DNA from 2 places in the Microbacterium sp. 71-23 genome. Region 1 is predicted to be linked to the other one. Evidence: riboswitches for the same ligand, from Rfam matches in the RefSeq annotation. Region 1 holds a riboswitch; the other holds the start of a gene.
The links. Region 1 has a riboswitch for glycine ahead of gcvT (glycine cleavage system aminomethyltransferase GcvT). Riboswitches for the same ligand answer to the same signal wherever they lie in the genome.
Positions count from the first base shown of each region.

Region 2: another riboswitch for glycine. It lies ahead of gcvT (glycine cleavage system aminomethyltransferase GcvT); the one in region 1 lies ahead of gcvT (glycine cleavage system aminomethyltransferase GcvT).

Region 1 is NZ_MKSL01000041.1:170-4,552, forward strand. It holds gene BGO15_RS13205 (MarP family serine protease) at 123-1,298, shown strand; glycine riboswitch at 1,378-1,473, shown strand; glycine riboswitch at 1,475-1,581, shown strand; gene gcvT (glycine cleavage system aminomethyltransferase GcvT) at 1,630-2,763, shown strand; gene gcvH (glycine cleavage system protein GcvH) at 2,760-3,143, shown strand; partial or broken gene BGO15_RS13220 (glycine dehydrogenase) at 3,161-4,383, shown strand, end outside.
Region 2 is NZ_MKSL01000036.1:117,993-134,110, forward strand. It holds gene gcvP (aminomethyl-transferring glycine dehydrogenase) at 1-2,096, opposite strand, end outside; gene gcvH (glycine cleavage system protein GcvH) at 2,093-2,473, opposite strand; gene gcvT (glycine cleavage system aminomethyltransferase GcvT) at 2,470-3,594, opposite strand; glycine riboswitch at 3,640-3,749, opposite strand; glycine riboswitch at 3,750-3,846, opposite strand; gene BGO15_RS12260 (MarP family serine protease) at 3,892-5,070, opposite strand; gene BGO15_RS12265 (NUDIX hydrolase) at 5,246-5,974, shown strand; gene nadA (quinolinate synthase NadA) at 5,971-7,323, shown strand; gene nadB (L-aspartate oxidase) at 7,320-8,876, shown strand; gene nadC (carboxylating nicotinate-nucleotide diphosphorylase) at 8,870-9,730, shown strand; gene BGO15_RS12285 (cysteine desulfurase family protein) at 9,727-10,872, shown strand; gene BGO15_RS12290 (glycosyltransferase family 2 protein) at 10,869-11,813, shown strand; gene BGO15_RS12295 (ABC transporter ATP-binding protein) at 11,817-13,712, opposite strand; gene BGO15_RS12300 (DUF1345 domain-containing protein) at 13,759-14,400, opposite strand; gene BGO15_RS12305 (DHA2 family efflux MFS transporter permease subunit) at 14,520-15,986, shown strand; gene BGO15_RS12310 (hypothetical protein) at 16,049-16,118, opposite strand, start outside.

The DNA of each region.
Region 1 (4,383 bases):
GTGTCATGGTGACCCTAACTGGTGCTCCGATCTTATAGTCAGCTCGACCTGAAGGCAAACCCCCGCGTCCTCCCAGCCTCGGTGCGTAGCCTTCGTAGGCAGGACACCGGGAAGGGAGCCGCGTGCTCGTCGTCGACGTGATCGTGATCGTGCTGCTCGTGGCCGCCGTGGTCGGCGGCGCGACGCGCGGGCTGGTCGCGAGCATCGGCATGCTCGTCGGCCTCGTCGCGGGGGGTGCGGCCGCTTACGGCCTCGGCCCTCTGATCGCCGGCGCCATCCCGCTCCCGGCGTGGCGGGCGGTGGCGGTCGTGGGCGCGTCGATCGTGCTGCTGGCCGGGGGAGCGGCGCTCGGCTCGATGCTCGGTCTTGCGGTGCGCAAGGGCGTGGATCGGGCGACCCCGCTCCGGGTCGTCGACCGTGTCCTGGGTGGCGGCGTCAGCGTCGTGATCGCGGCGCTCGTGATCTCGCTCGCCGGATCGAGCATCGCCACGACCGGCATCCCGACGGTCTCCCCGGCGGTCGCGTCGTCCCGTGTCCTCCGCGTCATCGACGCGCTCGTCCCGCCCCCGGTCGCGTCGGGCCTGGCTGAGCTGCGCGGCGCCGTGCTCAGCGAAGGCCTGCCCCGACTGGGCGTCCTGTTCTCGCCGCAGCCAGGGACCACGGCGCCGCCCGTGCGCCTCGACGACCCGGCTCTGACCAGGGCGGCCGCATCGGTTGCGCGCATCAGCGGCGTCGCCTACGCGTGCGGGATGAGCCTGACCGGAACGGGGTTCGTGATCGCGGACGACGAGCTCGTGACGAACGCGCACGTCGTCGCGGGCGTGACGCGGCCCATCGTCGAGCTGCCGGGGCGGTCGGCCGTCGAGGGGCGCGTCGTCTACTTCGATCCGACGAACGACCTCGCGGTGATCCGGGCGAGGGGCCTCGGGGCCCGGCCGCTGGCCGTCACCCCGGCGCTCGCCGCGGGCGCCTCCGCCGTCGTGGCCGGCTACCCGTACGGCGGTCCCTTCACGATGGGCGACGCCCGCGTCATCGACCGGGGGACGGTGTCGGTCCCGGACATCTACGACGCGCGTGACGCTCCGCGCGACGTGTACTCCCTGGCTGCCGCCGTCAAGCCCGGCAACTCCGGCGGTCCGTTGCTCACCGCCGCCGGCACCGTCGCCGGCGTCGTGTTCGCTCGCGCCGAGGACGGCTCCGACCGCGGGTACGCCATGACCAGCACGGTCCTGTCACCCGTCGTCGCGAAGGCCCCTACGCTCACGTCGACGGTGTCATCGGGGCGCTGCACCGGATGATGCCCGCGAGGTGCCCGCGTGGGGCCACGCGAACCCGTCCGCGGCGGATACACTGGTCGCGCAACTGAAGACAGGCCGAACGACGCGTGCGGGAGAGCCGGAGGCACATCGCCCCCGGCACCGAAGGAGCAAGCCTCCCCGCCAATCTCTCAGGTCCGCGTACCGTACGCGTCCGGCCGCTCTGGAAAGCGATCCGTGCTGCTGCACGTGACGGATCCGCCGACGGTGAAAGCAGGCGGCCCTCGGGCCGCGGCGAAGCTCTCAGGCTCATGACAGAGGGGGAGTTCATCGGGCGTCGACCGGCGCCCGCCCGTCAGATCCGGGAGAGCTCATGACCCATCCAGAACCGCGCTTCACCCCTCTGCGCGAGCGCCACGAGGCGCTCGGCGCCTCGTTCACCGACTTCGGTGGATGGTCCATGCCCGTCCGCTACACCTCCGACCTCGCCGAGCACCGGGCCGTGCGCGAGGCCGCGGGGATCTTCGACATCTCGCACATGGCCGAGTTCCTCGTCGCGGGGCCGGACGCGGGCGCGTTCCTCGACTTCGCGCTCTCCGGCAGGCTGTCGACGATCGCAGACGACCAGGCCAAGTACTCCCTCGTCCTGGACACGACGGGCGGCATCGTCGACGACGTGATCGTCTACCGCCAGCACGCGGAGCGCTTCATCGTCGTCGCGAACGCCGGCAACCGGCATGCGGTGGCGACGGCGTTCGCCGAGCGCATCCAGGGACGCGATGTCCGCGTGGAGGACTGGACGGACCGCATCGCACTGATCGCGGTTCAAGGTCCCGCGTCGCCGGCGGTCCTCGCCGACACGACGGAGATCTCGGGCTGGACGACGCCGCTCGGCGAACTCGGCTACTACCGGATGGCCCACGCCGACTTCGTCCCGTCGCCCGGGGCGGAGCCCGTGCCCGTCCACATCGGGCGCACGGGCTACACCGGCGAGGACGGGTTCGAGGTCTTCGTGCGCACGGAGGACGCCCTCGCGATGTGGGATGCCCTGCGACGTGCGGGCGAGGGCCACGGCCTCGTGCCCGCCGGACTCGCGGCCCGCGACACCCTGCGCCTCGAGGCAGGCATGCCGCTCTACGGCCACGAGCTCTCGCTCGATGTCTCACCCGTCCAGGTCGGACTCGGGCGTGCGGTCGCCCGCGGCGACGACGACTTCGTCGGCCGGTCGGCGCTCGCCGTCGAGGCCGCAGGTCGGCCCGTGCTCGTGGGGCTCGCGGCGGAAGGCAGGCGCGCAGGGCGTGCGGGCTACGCCGTGCGCGACGAGAACGGAGCCGAGATCGGCGTCGTGACCAGCGGGGCGCTGAGTCCCACCCTCGGGCATCCGATCGCCATGGCGCTCGTCGCCCCCGACCACGCCGCGACCGGCGGCACCCTCTCCATCGATGTACGGGGCACGCTCGTGCCCGCCACCGTGACCGAACTGCCTTTCTACCGGAGGACGAAGTGACCGATCTCAACACTCTGAAGTACACCGCCGAGCACGAGTGGGTCGCGCTCGACGGCGATGTCGCGACCGTCGGCATCACGGACTACGCGGCGGAGAAGCTCGGCGACGTCGTCTTCGCCGAGCTGCCTGCCGCCGGGACCACCGTCTCGGCCGGTCAGGTGTGCGGCGAGATCGAATCCACCAAGTCCGTCGGCGAGCTGTACGCGCCTGTCGACGGCGAGGTGGTCGAGGCGAACACCGCGCTCGACGACGACCCCTCCGCGATCAACGCCGACCCGTTCGGCGACGGGTGGCTCGTGAAGCTGCGGGTCGACCCCGGTGCGGTCGCGGGGCTGCTCGACCGTGTCGCGTACCTCGCACTCACCGGCGGCGCCGAGTGACCCCCGTCGACGCGTCCATGGGCGGCTTCGCCGCCAGGCACATCGGGACCGACCACGACGCGCAGCGCCGCATGCTCGACGCGATCGGCTACGAGAGCGTCGACGCACTGGTGCAGGCGGCGGTGCCGGCATCCATCCACGTGCGGGAGCGCGCGACCACCGACATCCCGCCCGCGGCGACAGAGGCCGAGGCGCTCGCCGAGCTGCGCACGCTGGCGTCCCAGAACCGGGTCGCGCGGCCCATGATCGGCCTCGGCTACTACGACACGTTCACGCCGTCGGTGATCGCACGCAACGTCCTGGAGAATCCGTCCTGGTACACCGCGTACACGCCGTACCAGCCGGAGATCTCGCAGGGGCGCCTGGAGGCGCTGATCAACTTCCAGACCATGGTCACCGACCTCACCGGCCTCGCGACCGCGAACGCGTCGATGCTCGACGAGTCCACGGCCGTGGTGGAAGGGATGCTGGTGGCCCGGCGCGGCTCGAAGGCGACGTCCGACGTGTTCGTGGTCGACGCGGACGCGCTGCCCCAGACGAAGGCCCTCCTGCGCGTGCGGGCGGCGGCGGTCGGCGTCCGTCTCGTCGAGCTCGACCTGGCGCACGGGGCCACGCTGCCCGACGAGCTGTTCGGCGTGTTCGTGCAGTACCCCGGCGCGTCCGGCCGGGTCTGGGATCCGAGCGGCATCATCGACGCAGCCCACGTGGCGGGGGGACTGGCGGTCATGGCCGCCGACCTGCTCGCCCTCACGCTGCTGCGCTCGCCCGGCTCGCTGGGCGCGGACGTGGCGGTGGGGACGACGCAGCGCTTCGGGGTCCCGCTCGGCTTCGGCGGGCCGCACGCCGGCTACATGGCCGTGCGCCAGGGACTCGAACGGCAGCTGCCCGGTCGGCTCGTGGGCGTGTCGCAGGATGCCGCGGGGCACCCGGCCTACCGCCTCGCGCTGCAGACACGCGAGCAGCACATCCGCCGCGAGAAGGCCACATCCAACATCTGCACGGCCCAGGTCCTCCTCGCGGTGATGGCTGCGATGTACGCCGTGTACCACGGTCCGGATGGACTCCGCGCGATCGCGACGGACGTCGCCCGCAAGGCGGAGGCCCTCGCCGAGCGCTTGCGTTCCTACGGTCTCTCCCTGGCCACGGATGCGTTCTTCGACACGATCCGCGTGTCCACCCCCGGCCCCGCCGCACGTGTGATCGAGCGCGCGCGCAGCAAGGGCTACCAGCTCTTCTGGGT
Region 2 (16,118 bases), on a different contig from region 1:
AACGTCTTGTGCAGGTTCAGGTGGGACACGTCGCCGCCGAGGTCGCCGAACCGCGCGAATCCGAGCAGCGCGTTGAGGTTGGCACCGTCGATGTAGACCTGACCGCCCGCGTCGTGCACCGCCTGGGTGATCGCGAGCACGTCGTGCTCATACACACCGTGGGTCGACGGGTAGGTGATCATCAGCGCGGAGAGCGCATCGGCGTGCAGCGCGATCTTCGCGCGCAGGTCGTCGAGGTCGACGTTGCCCGCGTCGTCGCACGCGACCACGACCACGCTCATGCCGGCGAGCACCGCGGATGCCGCATTCGTGCCGTGTGCGGACGAAGGGATGAGACACACGGTGCGCGAGAGGTCGCCGCGGGACAGGTGGTAGCCGCGGATCGCAAGGAGTCCGGCGAGCTCGCCCTGCGAGCCGGCGTTCGGCTGCAGCGAGACGGCGTCGTAGCCGGTGAGCTCGGCGAGCCAGCCCTCGAGCTGCGTGACCAGCTCGAGGTAGCCCTCGACGTCCTCGGCGGGCGCGAACGGGTGGATCTTCGCGAACTCGGGCCACGAGACCGCCGCCATCTCGGTGGCCGCGTTGAGCTTCATCGTGCACGAGCCGAGCGGGATCATGCCGCGGTCGAGCGCGTAGTCGCGATCGGCGAGGCTCTTGAGGTACCGCATCATCTGCGTCTCGGAACGGTGCGCGTGGAACACCTCGTGCGTGAGGAACTCGTCGATGCGCGACAGCGATGCCGGCAGGTGCGCGGAAACTCCCAGCGCGCCGGCGCCCGCCGCGCCCGCCGCTCCCCCGAACGCCTGCACGACCGCGTCGCGGTCGGCTGCGGTGGTGGTCTCATCGACCGAGACGCCCACGGTGTCGTCGTCGACGAGAAGCAGCTGGATGCCGCGGCCGTGCGCGTCCGCCACGATCGCCGCCGCGCGGCCCGGCACGCGCACGCGCACCGTGTCGAAGAACGCGTCGTGCACGAGCTCGGCGCCGGTCGACGTGAGCGCGTCCGCGAGTGAGGAGGCGCGGGCGGCGACCGCCCGGGCGATCTCCCGCAGGCCGTCGGGGCCGTGATACACGGCGTACATCGAGGCCATGACGGCCAGCAGCACCTGCGCGGTGCAGATGTTCGACGTCGCCTTCTCCCGCCGGATGTGCTGTTCCCGCGTCTGCAGCGACAGCCGGTAGGCGGGGTGGCCCGCGGCATCCTGCGACACCCCCACCAGGCGACCCGGCAGCTGGCGCTCGAGACCCGCCCGCACCGCCATGTAGCCGGCGTGGGGTCCGCCGAAGCCGAGCGGCACGCCGAAGCGCTGGGTCGTGCCGACGGCGACGTCGGCGCCGAGAGATCCCGGCGAGCGCAGCAGGGTGAGGGCGAGGAGGTCCGCCGCGACGACGACCTTTCCACCCGCGGCCTGCACGGCGGCGATGGCCTCGGTGGGGTCCCACACGCGGCCGGATGCCCCGGGGTATTGGATGAACGCGCCGAACACGTCGATGTCGGCGGGCGGCGGCGACTGGTCGAAGCTCGTCTCGTGCAGGTCGATGCCGACCGCGGCGGCACGGTGCGCCAGCAGCGACTTGGTCTGCGGCAGTGCGTCGGCGTCGACGAGGAACACCGTCGAGCGGGACTTCGAGGCCCGGCGCGCGAGCAGCATGCCCTCGACGACGGCCGTGGACTCGTCGAGCATCGACGCGTTGGCCGTGTCGAGCCCGGTGAGGTCGGCGACCATCGTCTGGAAGTTGATGAGCGCCTCGAGGCGACCCTGGGAGATCTCGGGCTGGTATGGCGTGTAGGCCGTGTACCAGGACGGGTTCTCGAACACGTTGCGCGCGATGACCGACGGCGTGTTCGTGTCGTAATAGCCGAGCCCGATCATGGGTCGCAGCACCCGATTGCGCGCGGCGAGCCCGCGCAACTCCGCGAGCGTCTCCTGCTCGGTCGCCGCGGACGGCAGGGCCGCCAGCGTCTCGCGAGGGGTGAGGATGGCGTCGGGCACCGCGGCCCGCACGACGGCATCGGCGTCGGCGTAGCCGAGCGTCTGCGCGAGGCGTGCGCTGTCGCCCGCCGTGCCGATGTGGCGGGATCGAAAGGCGTCGCTCATGCGGCGCCGCCGGTGAGCTCGTCGTAGGCGGCGCGATCGAGGAGCCCCTCGATCGCCTCACCATCGAGCTCGACCCGCACGAGCCACGCCGCGAAGGCGTCGGCGTTCACGAGCGCCGGGTCGCTGTCGACGTCGCCGTTCACCTCGATGACGCGGCCGGACACGGGCGCGTAGAGCTCGCCGACCGACTTCGTCGACTCGATCTCGCCGCACACCTGGCCGGCGGTCACCGTGCCGTCGATGGCGGGGAGCTCGACGAACACCACGTCGCCGAGCTTCTCGGCGGCGTAGTCCGTGATGCCGAAGGTGGCGACATCCCCTTCGATGAGCACCCATTCGTGCTCGGCGGTGTACTTGAGTGCGTCGCGGTCGGTCATGCGTTCCTCCGATAGAAGGGCGGGGTGGTCACGGTGGCGGGGATGAGAGTGCCGCGCACGTCGATCGCGAGAGCCGTGCCGGGGGCGGCGTGCGCGGGCGAGACGTAGGCGAGTGCGATCGGGTGTCCGAGCGTGGGGCTGAGCGCGCCGGAGGTGATCTCTCCGACCGCGTCGCCGTCGGGCGTGCGCACCTCGTAGCCGGCGCGGCCGGCGCGCCTGCCCTCGGCGACCAGCCCGACGAGCACCGGGCGATCGGTGAGGTCGGCGGCCTCGAGCGCGGCCTTTCCGACGAAGTCGGGCTTGTCGAGCACGGGCACGCGGCCGAGACCGGCCTGCGCGGGCAGGGTGTCGAGCGTCAGCTCGTGGCCGTAGAGCGGCATGCCGGCCTCGAGGCGCAGCGTGTCGCGGGCGGCGAGCCCGGCGGGCACGAGCCCGACCGGCTCGCCCGCGACAAGGAGGGCGTCCCAGAGCCGCGCCGCGATGCCGACGGGGGCGAGGAGCTCGAAGCCGTCTTCACCCGTGTACCCGGTGCGCAGCACCAGCACGTCGGCGTCGAAGGCGCGCGCCCGCGACCACGCGTAGTACTTCAGGTCGGCGACCGGGGGCGCGACATCCGTCAACTCGTCGAGGGCGGCGAGCACCTCGACGGCGCGCGGGCCCTGCACCGCCAGCAGGGCATAGTCGTCACTGACGTCGGCGACGGATGCCGCGAACTCCCCCACCCGCTCGGCGAGCGCCGCGGCGACGGGCGCGCGGTTGCCCGCGTTGGCGATCACGAGGAACCTTTCGTCGGCGAGTCGATAGACGATCAGGTCGTCGATGACGCCGCCCGACGGGGCGAGCAGCAGCGAGTACTTCGCCTTGCCGATCGCGAGGGCAGACAGGCGGCCGGCGAGCGCGGCGTCGAGGTAGGCGCCGGCATCCGCGCCGACGACGTCGAACTCGGCCATGTGCGAGATGTCGAACAGGCCCGCCGCCTCGCGCACCGCGCGGTGCTCGGCGAGATCGGACGAGTAGCGCACCGGCATGAGCCAGCCGCCGAAGTCGGTGAACGAGGCGCCGAGGGCGTCGTGACGGGCGTGCAGCGCCGTCGTGCGGGGTGTGGAGGTGGGGTCGGTCATGAGTTCTCCCGTGCAGGGGCGGGCGACCGTCGATCGACGGTCTCGAACTCCCCCTCTGTCATCGGCCTGAGAGCTTGCTCGCGGCATCCGTCACAGCGTCGGATGCGGCGGCTTTCACCGTCGGCGGACGCGTATGCGTCGCTTTCCAGAGCGGCCCGACCGGGGCGGTACGGCTACCTGAGAGATTGGCGGGGAGGCTTGCTCCTTCGGTGCCCGTCGCCGGCTGCGACGGAGCTCTCCCGCTACGGTCACGGGGCCTTGTTGACTTGTGCGGCCAGCTTAGCGGCACCGGTGCGCTCAGCGGATGCAGGCGCCCGACGACACGGTCTGCTGCATGCTCTCCGCCTGGGCGACCACCGAGGTCAGCTCGGCGGTGGTCATCGCGTAGCCGACGTTGGGGTCGCTGTCGCTGCGGGCGAACACGATGCCCACAGCCCGTCCCGACGCGTCGAGGAGCGGCCCGCCGGAGTTGCCGGGCCGCACCACGGCGTCCAGGGCGTAGATGTCGCGCACGTCCGATCCGCTCCCGTAGATGTCGGGCACCCGCGCCTCTCCCACGCTCGTGACCGAGGCGTTCCCCGACGTGAACGGGCCGCCATAGGGATAACCCTGCACCACGGCGGCGGCGCCGGCGGTGAGTGTCGCGCCGAGAGGGATGGCTGCGGCATCCAGCCCGTCGGTCGCGATGACCGCGATGTCGTTGTGCGGATCGTCGTACACGATGCGACCCTCGACGGCGGCGCGACCCGGGAGCTCCACGATGGGGTTCGTGACTCCGGCGACGACATGCGCGTTGGTGACGACACGGTCCGGAGCGATCACGAAGCCGGATCCCGTGGAGGTCTCGCTGCACGCATAGGCCGTGCCCGAGATACGGGCGACCGACTGCGCGGCGGCGTTGAGTGCCGGGTCGGCGAGGTCGATCGGGGCGGCGGCGGGTGCGGTGGCGGCTCCGTCGAGCAGCGCCCCGAACTGCGGCAACCCGTCGCTGAGCACCCCCTGGCGCAGCTGCGCCAGGGCCTGCGACAGCGGGCTCGGGGTGAGATCGTCGATCGTGCGCAGCACCGTCGACGACGCGACGGCAGGGGCGAGCACGGGCGTGCCCGTCACCACCACGCTCTGCCCCACGAGCGAGATCGCGAGGGCGGCGACGACGACGCTCAGCGCGCCTCCCAGGACGCGATCGACGATGCCGAGGCGCAGGCGGTCGACGCCGCGCCGCAGGCGCATGCCGATGGCGCCGCCGAGCGTGCCGCCCGCGAACAGGAGCGCGATGCCCGCCGCGAGCACGATGAGTCCGCGCCACTGGGACCACGGCACGACGCCCGACAGCAGCGGCAGCAGCCACCACGCGGCGGCGCCCGCCGCCACGACGCCGAGCAGTGCTCCGGCGCTCGCGAGGAGACCCCGGGCGATGCCACCGGCGAGCGCGCCGATCAGCAGGAGCACCGCGATCACATCGACGACGAGCGACATGGATGCCTCCTCTCCCGCCTGGATGTCTCACGGTACGACGGATCCGCTGGGAATCGTCCCGGTTTGCCTTCGAGTCATCGAGACTCTAAGATCGCTTCTGGTCATCATGACACTAACCATCCGTTCCGAGAGCGCCGCGTCGGCACCGTCCCCGTCGGACCCGACGCGCGTCGCCGTGTCGACCGTGATCTTCACCCTGCGGCGGCCCGACGGATGCGACCTGCCCGTGCTCTCCCTGCCGCTCGTGCGCCGCACCCGTGACCCGTACGGCGACTTCTGGGCCCTCCCCGGCGGATGGCTCGACGCCGACGAGGAGCTGGAGGATGCGGCATCCCGCACCCTCGGCGAGACGACCGGCCTCGCCGCGAGCTACCTCGAGCAGCTCTACGCCTTCGGCGCCATCGACCGCTCCCCCTCGCGGGTCATCTCGATCGTCTACTGGGCGCTGCTGCGCTCCGACGACGTCGACGCTCAGCTGGCCGCGCACCTCGCCGCCGGCGACGCCCCCGAGAACGTCGAGTGGTTCGACGCCGCCCACCTGCCGACCCTCGCCTTCGACCACAACGCGATCGTCGACTACGCCCTGTGGCGCCTGCGCAACAAGGTGGGCTACAGCCGCATCGCCCACGGCTTCCTGCCCGGATCGTTCACGCTCGCTGAGCTGCGCGAGGTGTACGAGGCGATCCTCGAGCGCCGCCTGGACCCTGCCAACTTCCGCCGCCAGGTGGAGGGCTCCGGAACCCTCATCCCCACCGACGACTTCCGCACGGGCAGCCATCGACCGGCGCGCCTGTACCGGTACAACCACGACGTCGAGCTCTCCGATCGCGGGCCGCTCGGCACCGCCCCGCCCGCTTCTCGCGAACAGTCAGCCACACCGCACACCCCGAAGGAGGCGCGATGAGCGCCGTCAACATCGCCCTGCGCCCGCGCGACGAGATCGATCCGTCGGTCGACCACGTCATCCAGTCGCTCGTCTCCGGCGGATCCGCCGACGCGACCTGCACGACCGACCTCGCGGCCAGCCCGTGGACGTTCGACGTGAGCGAGGGCTACGGGCCCGGTGCCTCGATGGGTGACGTCATCCCCACCGGGTCACCCCGCCAGGGCTCGCTGCCGCAGGAGTACCGCGACGCCGACCCGGCCGATCTGGATCACCGCATCCGTGCGGCGAAGCAGATGCTCGGCGACCGGGTCGTCGTACTCGGCCACTTCTACCAGCGCGAGGAGGTTGTGCGACACGCCGACTATGTCGGCGACTCGTTCCAGCTCGCGACCGCCGCGAAGGCCCACCCCGACGCCGAGGCGATCGTGTTCTGCGGCGTGCACTTCATGGCCGAGACCGCCGACCTCCTCTCCGGAGCGGACCAGGCCGTCATCCTCCCGAACCTCGCCGCCGGCTGCTCGATGGCCGACATGGCCGACATCGATCAGGTCGAAGAGTGCTGGGAGCAGCTGGCTGAGATCTACGGCGACATGGATGCCGCGGACGCCGACGGGCTCGTGCCGGTCATCCCGGTCACCTATATGAACTCGTCCGCCGCGATCAAGGGGTTCGTCGGCCGCCACGGCGGCATCGTCTGCACGTCGTCGAACGCGCGCACGGTGCTCGAGTGGGCGTTCGAGCGCGGACGCCGCGTGCTGTTCTTCCCCGACCAGCACCTCGGCCGCAACACGGCCAAGGCCATGGGTGTGCCCCTCGCGCAGATGCCGATGTGGAATCCGAACCGTCCCCTCGGCGGCTCGAACGCCGACGACCTCGCGGATGCCCGCGTCATCCTCTGGCACGGGTTCTGCTCGGTGCACCGCCGCTTCTCGGTCGCCCAGATCGACAAGGCGCGGGCCGAGCACCCCGGCGTGCGCGTGATCGTGCATCCCGAGTGCCCGATGGACGTCGTCGACGCGGCCGACGAGGCCGGATCGACCGACTACATCCGCAAGGCGATCGAGGCGGCGACCGAGCCCACGACGTTCGCGATCGGCACCGAGGTCAACCTCGTGCAGCGCCTCGCCGCCCAGCACCCGCAGCACGAGATCTTCTGCCTCGACCCGGTCGTGTGCCCGTGCTCGACGATGTACCGCATCCACCCCGGCTACCTCGCATGGACACTCGAGTCCCTGGTCGCGGGAGAGGTCGTCAACCGCATCACGGTGCCGGGCGACGTCGCCGATCCCGCCCGCATCGCGCTCGAGCGCATGCTCGCGGCGAAGCCGCCGGCAGGACGCGTCGAGACGCCGGGGAGCGCGCAGTGAGCCGCAGCATCCACGCCGTCGTCGTCGGCAGCGGCATCGCGGGTCTCACCGTCGCGCGCGACGCCGCCCGCGCGGGGGCGCGGGTCACCCTCGTCACGAAGGACGAGCTGGCCCACGCGAACACCCGATACGCCCAGGGCGGCATCGCGGGCGTCATGTTCGACGACGACAGCGTCGAGGACCACATCGCCGACACCCTCACCGCCGGCGCGGGCCTCGGCGACCCTGCGGCCGTGCGTGTGCTGGCGACCGAGGGGCCGGCGCGCATCCGCGAGCTGATCGAGCTCGGCGTCGCCTTCGACCGGGATGCCGCCGGGTCGCTGCGCAAGGGACTCGAAGCCGCGCACTCCTACCCCCGCGTGCTGCACGCGGGGGGAGACGCGACGGGTGCCGAGATCGAGCGGGCGCTGGTCGCGGCCGTGCGGGCGTCGGGTGTGGAGATCGTCGAGCACGCGTTCCTCGTGGACCTCGTCGTCGCGCACGGGAGGGTGAGCGGCGTCGAGCTGCAGCAGGGCGATGCCCGCCGCACGATTCACGCCGATGCCGTGGTGCTCGCGACCGGCGGCGCCGGCCAGCTCTTCGCGCACACCACCAACCCCGTGGTCGCCACGGCCGACGGCATCGCCGCCGCTCTGCGCGCGGGGGCCGCTGTCGCCGATCTCGAGTTCGTGCAGTTCCACCCGACCGTGCTCGCCGCGGGTGACGCGTTCCTCGTGTCGGAGGCCGTGCGCGGCGAGGGCGCGACCCTCATCGACCCGGACGGCCGGCGCTTCACGTTCGATGCGCACCCCGACGGCGAGCTGGCCCCGCGCGACGTCGTCGCCCGGGCGATCGCCGCCCGCATGGCGGCGCAGGGAGGCGCGCCGGTCGCGCTCGACGCGACCCGGCTGCACGCACCCGGCACGGCCGCGTTCCTCGCCGGACGGTTCCCCACGATCGATGCCGCCGTGCGCGAGCGCGGCCTCGACTGGGCGCGGGAACCCATCCCGGTGACGCCCGCGGCGCACTACCTCATGGGCGGCGTCGTGACCGACCTCGACGGCCGCACCACCCTGCCCGGCCTCTACGCCGTCGGCGAGACCGCCCGCACCGGGGTGCACGGCGCGAACCGACTGGCCTCGAACTCGCTGCTCGAGGGCGCCGTCTTCGGCGCGCGCGCCGCGGCGGCTCTGACCACAGACGCGGATGCCGCGTGGCCCGCGCCGGCACTCCCGGCGGCGCCCGCACCGCTCGAGACCGCCGCGCCCGCCGCCGACGCCCCACCGTTCACCCGCGCCGCGCTGCAGGAGCTGCTGTGGCAGCACGCCGGTCTCGTGCGCGACGACCGCGGGCTCGCGCGAGCGGCATCCGTGCTCGCCGCGTGGTCGCTGCCGCACGCCGCCGCATCGTCGGTCGCCGGATGCGAGGACGAGAACCTGCTGCAGGTCGCCGTCGCGCTCGTCGCGGCTGCGCGTGCGCGCACCATCTCGGTCGGGGCGCACTTCCGCGCCGACGCGGACCCGGCCGCAGCGGCGGACGCCGCGGCATCCGTCACCGAGGTCGTCGCATGCTGACCGCCCGCACCATCGACCGCATCGTCGCGCTTGCGCTCGACGAGGACGCCCCGTGGGGCGACCTCACCAGCGAGACGCTGATCCCCGCCGACGCGGTCGCGACAGCCGACCTCGTCGCGCGCGAGGACGGCGTCTTCGCCGGAGGCGAGGTGTTCGCGGCCGCCTTCCGGCTGACCGACCCGGCCATCGAGGTGGGTCTGCACGTCGCCGACGGCGGACGGTTCATCGCCGGACGCCGGCTCGCGACGGTGACCGGGCCGGCGCAGGGCGTGCTCACCGCCGAGCGCATCGGGCTCAACTTCGCGCAGCGCATGTCGGGCATCGCGACCCTCACCGCGCGGTACGTCGACGCGATCGCGGGCACCGGTGCGCGCATCGTCGACACCCGCAAGACGACCCCGCTACTGCGTGCGTTCGAGCGCCACGCGGTGGCCGCCGGCGGCGGGCACAACCACCGGTTCTCGCTGTCCGACGCGGTCATGGCCAAGGACAACCATCTGGGCGTGCTGACCGCGACCGGGGCAGATCTCACCGACGCGCTCCGCGAGGCGATCGCGAGGCTCCCCCACACCGCGCACGTCGAGGTCGAGGTCGACCGCGTCGACCAGATCGAGGCCGTCGTCGCGGCGGGGATCGGCACGATCATGCTCGACAACTTCACCGTCGACCAGCTGCGCGAGGGTGTCGCCACTGTCGCCGGACGGGCGCAGATCGAGGCGTCCGGCGGGGTGAGCCTCGACACCGTGCGGCAGATCGCCGAGACCGGTGTCGACGTCATCTCGGTCGGCGCGCTCACCCACTCGGCGCGCGCGCTCGACCTCGGGCTCGACCTGCGCATCGACCTCGGGCGATGAGCGGGCTCTACCTCGACAACGCCGCGACCACGCCCGTGCGCCGCGAGGTGCTCGAGGCCATGGCACCGTTCCTCACGAGCGTGTTCGGCAACCCGTCGAGCCACCACGAGCTCGGCGATGCCGCGGCGCGCGCGCTCGACGACGCGCGGCGCCGGGTCGCCGCGGTGCTCGGCATGCGCGCGGGCGACATCACGTTCACCTCGGGCGGCACCGAGGGCAACAACCTCGCCCTCAAGGGCATCGCGATCGCCGCGGCATCCGCGCGCGGCGCGCGCCACGTGATCACGACTCCCATCGAGCACGAGTCGATCCTCGAGTCGGCGCGCTACCTGCGCCGGGTGCACGGGTTCGACGTCGACCTGGTGCCGGTCGACGAGACAGGACGCGTCGACCCGGCGGAGCTCACCGCCCTGCTGCGCGACGACACCGCGGTCGTCAGCATCGGGTACGCGAACAACGAAATCGGCACCGTGCAGGATGCCGGGGCCCTCGCCGCAGCGACCCGCACGGCGGGCGTACCCCTGCACCTCGACGCCGTGCAGGCCGCGGGGTGGCTGCCTCTCGCGGGCACGGGCGCCGACGCGCTCGTCATCGCCGGGCACAAGCTCGGTGCGCCGAAGGGAACCGGGGTGGCGGCGATCCGCGGGCGCGTGCCCGTCGAGCCGCTGCTGCACGGCGGCGGGCAGGAGCGCGGGCGGCGCAGCGGCACCGAGAACGTCGCGGGCGCCGTGGCGATCGCAACCGCCCTCGAGCTCGCCGAGGCCGAGCGCGAGGCCTCTGCCGCGCGCGTCGCCGCGCTGCGCGACAAGTTCGTCGCCGCCGCCCTCGTGCGGCTGCCGCAGGCGCGTCTCACCGGCGACCCCGTGCATCGACTGCCCGGCACCGCGAGCTTCACCTTCGCCGGCACGAGCGGCGAGGCAGTGCTGCTCGAGCTCGAACGCCGCGGCGTCGTCACCTCGAGCGGCTCGGCATGCGCCGCGGGCAGCGACGAGCCCTCGCACGTGCTGCTCGCCCTCGGGGTCGACCCGGTCGTCGCGCAGACCTCCGTGCGGTTCACGTTCGACCATCACGGTCACATCGACCCCCAATATCTCGCGAACGCGCTCACCTCCGCCGTGGCCGCCGTAGGATCGGCCGGGTGAGTTCCCCGGCGGTGACCGTCATCGTTCCCGGTTTCGACGTCGCCGCCTACGCCGATGAGGCGCTGGCCTCGCTGCGTGCGCAGACCCGAGACGACTGGCGTGCGGTGCTCGTCGACGACGGCTCGAGCGATGCGACCGGGGCGATCTACGCGGCGGCCGCGGCATCCGACCATCGCTTCGAGGTGATCACGCACCACCGTCAGCGCGGCCTCGCCGCCGCGCGCAACACCGGTCTCGACGCCGTCACGACGCCGTACGTCGCCTTCCTCGACTCCGACGACCGCTACACCCCCGCAGCCCTCGAGACGATGCTCGGCACGCTCGAGGAATCCGGCAGCGATCTCGCGATCGGCGCCTACGTGCGCCTGCGCCCGCAACCCGGCGGCGGGTATGCGAGCGGACCCGTGCAGCCCTGGGTGAGCGCCGCGACCGCGCCCGCCCGCCGCGGCGTGACGCTCGCGGAGCACCCCGAGGCATCCGGCAACATCGTGGCCTGGTCGAAAGTGTCCCGCGCCGACTTCTGGCAACGCACCGGGCTGCGCTTCCCTGAGGGACGCCTCTACGAGGACCAGCAGGTCGCGCAGCGCATGTACACGCTCGCCCGCGCATTCGACACGGTTCCCGACGTGATCGTGGAGTGGCGCGAGCGGGCCGACGGAACCTCCATCACCCAGCACGAGAGCACGCTCGGGGTGCTGCGGGACTGCCTCGACGCGATGGCCGCGGGGCTGGCCGTGCTCGACGACGCGGGTCAGCACGCCGCCGCCGACGCCCGCGTGCGACTGATGCTCACGATGGATGTGCCGCGTCTCGCGCGCATCGCCGAGACGCATCCGGATGCCGCCTACCGCCGCGCCCTCGGAGAGTTCACCCGTGCGCTCACCGCGCGCAGCAGCGAGCGCGAGGACGGCCGCGAGGCATCCGTCGCCGCGACCTGGTGACGCTCAGACGGGCCTGTCCGCGTCGAGGTCGGTGACCGCCGCGAGCTGCTGGGCGGCGAGCGCCGCGTAGAGCCCACCGGCCGCGAGCAGCGACTCGTGCGTGCCCGACTCCACGATGCGACCGCGCTCGACCACGTGGATGACGTCGGAGGCGATGACCGTCGACAGCCGGTGCGCGACGGTGATGGTCGTGCGCCCGCGCGCCGCGGTGTCGAGGGCCTCCTGCACGATGCGCTCGGACACCGTGTCGAGTGCCGAGGTGGCCTCGTCGAGCAGCAGCACCGGCGGATCCTTCAGCAGCACGCGCGCGATCGCGATGCGCTGCTTCTCACCGCCCGACAGCCGGTACCCGCGTTCGCCCACGACGGTGTCGTAGCCGTGCTCGAAGCCCTCGATGACGTGATGGATGTTGGCCGCGCGGCAGGCCGCCTCGAGCTCGGCGTCGGTCGCCTCCGGCTTCGCGTAGCGAAGGTTGTCACGGATGGTCGCGTGGAAGAGGTACGTCTCCTGCGACACGATGCCGATGTCGTCGATGATCGCGGCGTGCCGCAGGTCGCGCACGTCGGCGCCCGCGAACCGCACCGTGCCACCCGTGGCCTCGTAGAGCCGCGGCGTGAGGTAGAGGATCGTGGTCTTGCCGGCCCCCGACGGCCCGACGAATGCGACGTGCTGGCCGGGCTCGACGGTGAACGAGACGTCGTCGAGCGTCGGGCGCGCTTCGCTCGACGAGTCGGGGTAGCGGAACGACACCCCCTCGAAGCGCACCTCGCCGCGCGGGCCCGGCGCCTCCGCGACGCCGATCGCCCCCGGCCGGTCGCGGATCGCGGGCGTGAGGTCGAGGTACTCGAAGATGCGCGCGAACACCGCGCCCGAGGTCTGCAGGTCGAGGGTCACGCGCATGAGGCCCATGAGCGGCTGCAGCAGCCGGGCCTGCACGGTGGTGAACGCGACGATGGTGCCCGCCGTGATCGTGTCGGCCCCGCCGCCGATCAGAAGGCCCGCGACCAGGTAGATGACGGCCGGCACGCTCGCCATGATGACGCCGACGAGCGAGAAGAAGCCCTGTCCGCTCATCGCCTGTCGCACCTGCAGGCGCACCTGGTTGGCGTTCTCCTCACGGAAGCGCCCCAGCTCGTCGCCCTGACGGTTGAACGACTTCGAGAGCAGGATGCCGCTCACACTCAGGCTCTCCTGCGTGATGGCGGTCAGCTCCGAGAGCGACTCCTGCGTCTGGCCGGCGATGCGCGCGCGCACCTGGCCGACCCGCCGCTGCACGACGGCCAGCACCGGCATCAGGACGACCGCGATCACCGTCAGGCGCGGGTCGATCAGCACCATCGCGACGATGGAGGCGACCACCGTCACCGTATTGCCGAGCACGCTCGTCACGGTGTTGGTGAGCACCGACGACACGGCGCCGACGTCGTTCTGCAGACGCGACTGGATGACGCCCGTCTTGGTGCGGGTGAAGAAGGCCAACTCCATGGCCTGCAGGTGGTCGAACATGCGCACGCGCAGGTCGCCGGTGACGGCGTTTCCGACGGTGGCGGTGAGCCACGTCTGCCAGAAGTTCAGCGCCGCCGAGAGCAGGAAGAGCGCGACAGTGATCGAGACGAGCTCGACGAGCAACGGGATGCGGGGTCCGCCTCCGGAGGTCGGGAACAGGGCGTCGTCGAAGATGCGCTGCACGATCAGCGGCGGGATGACCGCGACGGCCGCACCGAGCAGCACGGCGACGATCGTGAGTGCCAGGCGCGCGCGATACGGCCGGAACAGCTCGGCGACCCGGCGCCCGAGGTGGGCGATCTTCGGCGCCGACGCGTTGGCCCTGCGCTGCGCGTCCTGGTCGACCCCGCGGAAGCCCGCCGGCCGCGGGCCCATGCCGTTGGCCATCCCCATGCCCATGCCGCCGCCTCCGTGGCCCATACCCATCGCCATCAGCGGGTCACCCGAGGCTCGAGACGAGGTTGATGACCGTCGCGAGGATCACGGCGCCGAAGAGGTAGGCGAGCATGGTCTGCGCGATCACGATGCGCCGCACCTCGTTGGTCGTCACGTTGGTGTCGGCGACCTGGTAGGTCATGCCGAGCCCGAAGGCGAAGTAGGCGAAGTCGGTGTACATCGGCGGCTCGTCCTGGTTGAACTGGATGCCGCCGATCGGCTCGGTGTAGTAGACGTGCGCGACCCGCAGCATATAGTCCACCTGGATGAGCAGCCAGGATGCCGCGACGCTGACGACGCTGATGCCGGCAAGGGCCAACGCCTCCCACCCGCTGGCATTGCGCGCCTCGACCACGACCACGCCGACGGCGCCGAGGCTGACGAGGCTGCCGACGACGGCGATCAGCCGGGCCGTGCGTCGACCCGGGTCCTCGGCCGTCGCGTGCGCTCGGGTGTCCGCGGCATCCATCGACCACGTCGCGACCAGCACCCAGGTCGTCTGCACGATGGCGAGCACCGCCCAGGCCGAGAGGATGCCGGCCGCCCACCCCTGGAACAGGCCCACGACGATCCCTCCCGCCAGGCCCGCGACGATCGACACGACCGCCCGCACCCGCACCGAGGCGAGCTGTCGTGAATCTGCCATGCCCTCATCGTGCCACCAGTCGGGAATGGGATGTCTGTGACCACCGTTACGCTCATCACACGCCCGTCGCACTCCCGACGATGACGTCCCCGCCCACAGCCCCGAGACGAGGAACGCCCATGGCATCCACCGACACCATCCCCTCCGCACCGGCATCCATCACGCCTCAGGCGCAGCGCGTCATCTGGCTGCTCCTGGGTGCCGCGTTCGTGGCGATCCTCAACGAGACCACGATGGGCGTCGCGATCGACCACCTCATCGACGACCTCTCGATCACGGCGTCCGCCGCACAGTGGCTGACGACCGCCTTCATGCTCACGATGGCCGTGGTCATCCCGATCACCGGCTTCCTGCTGCGCCGCCTGACGACACGTGTGATCTTCGTGGCGGCGATGAGCCTCTTCTCGCTCGGCACCCTGGTCGCCTTCCTCGCTCCCGGTTTCGAGGTGCTGCTGGTCGCGCGCGTCATTCAGGCGTCCGGCACCGCGATCATGATGCCGCTGCTCATGACGACGCTCATGACCGTCGTGCCGGCGCACGAGCGCGGTCGCATGATGGGTCGCGTCAGCATCGTCATGGCGCTTGCGCCCGCCCTCGGCCCGACTCTGGCCGGAGTCATCCTCGACACGCTCGGCTGGCGCTGGATCTTCGGCGTCGTGCTGCCGATCGCGATCGTCGCGCTCGTCGTCGGCGCGCTGTGGATCCGCAATGTCGGCGAGCAATCGCACGCCCGCATCGACGCCCTCTCTGTCGTGCTGTCCGCCTTCGGCTTCGGCGGCCTCGTCTACGGCCTCAGCCAGATCGGCGGCGAGGGCGGGGCGGCATCGAGCCCGTCGGCCACCCTGTGGATCTCGCTGATCGTCGGCGTCGTGGCGCTCACGCTGCTCGTGCTGCGGCAGCTGCGTCTGCAGCGCGACGATCGGGCTCTCCTCGACCTGCGCGTCTTCAGCTACCGCAACTTCACGATCTCGCTCCTGCAGTTCACGATCCTCTCCTTCGCGTTCTTCGGCGCGATCACGGTGCTGCCGCTCTACCTGCAGCGCGCCGTCGGCGCCGATGCGCTCACCACGGGACTCCTGCTGCTGCCGGGCTCCTTGCTGATGGGACTCACCGGTCCGCTGATCGGCGCGATCTACGACAAGTGGGGCACCCGCGTTCTGCTGATCCCGGGCGCGCTGATCGTGATCGCCGTGCTGTGGGGCCTGACCTTCGTCGACGCGAACACCTCCATCTGGGTGCTGCTGCCCATCATCACGGTGATGTTCGTCGGCCTCGCACTGTCGTTCCCGCCGCTGTTCACCGCGTCGCTCGGGTCTCTCCCGCCGCACCTCTACGCCTACGGCAGTGCGATCCTCTCGACCGTGCAGCAGGTCGCCGGCGCCGCGGGTGTCGCGGTGCTGGTCACCCTGATGGCGACGTCCACCGCGAACGCGTCGGCCAACGGGGCATCGCCGAACGAGGCGTGGGCGTCGGGCACGCACACGGCGTTCGTCTTCGCGGCGGCGGTGTCGATTCTCACGATCGTGGGCGCGCTTATGGTGCGCAAGCCGGCCGACACGATCGAGATGCCGGGCGTCGGGCACTGACCTGCGAGTGATCGCACAGATGCCGACCCGGGTCACCGGGTCGGCATCGTCGTTCGGCGGTCTCAGCCGATGCTGCAGGAGCCACCGCAGCACGAAGGGGCTGCGTCGGCGTCGCCGAGAAGACTGAGGAAC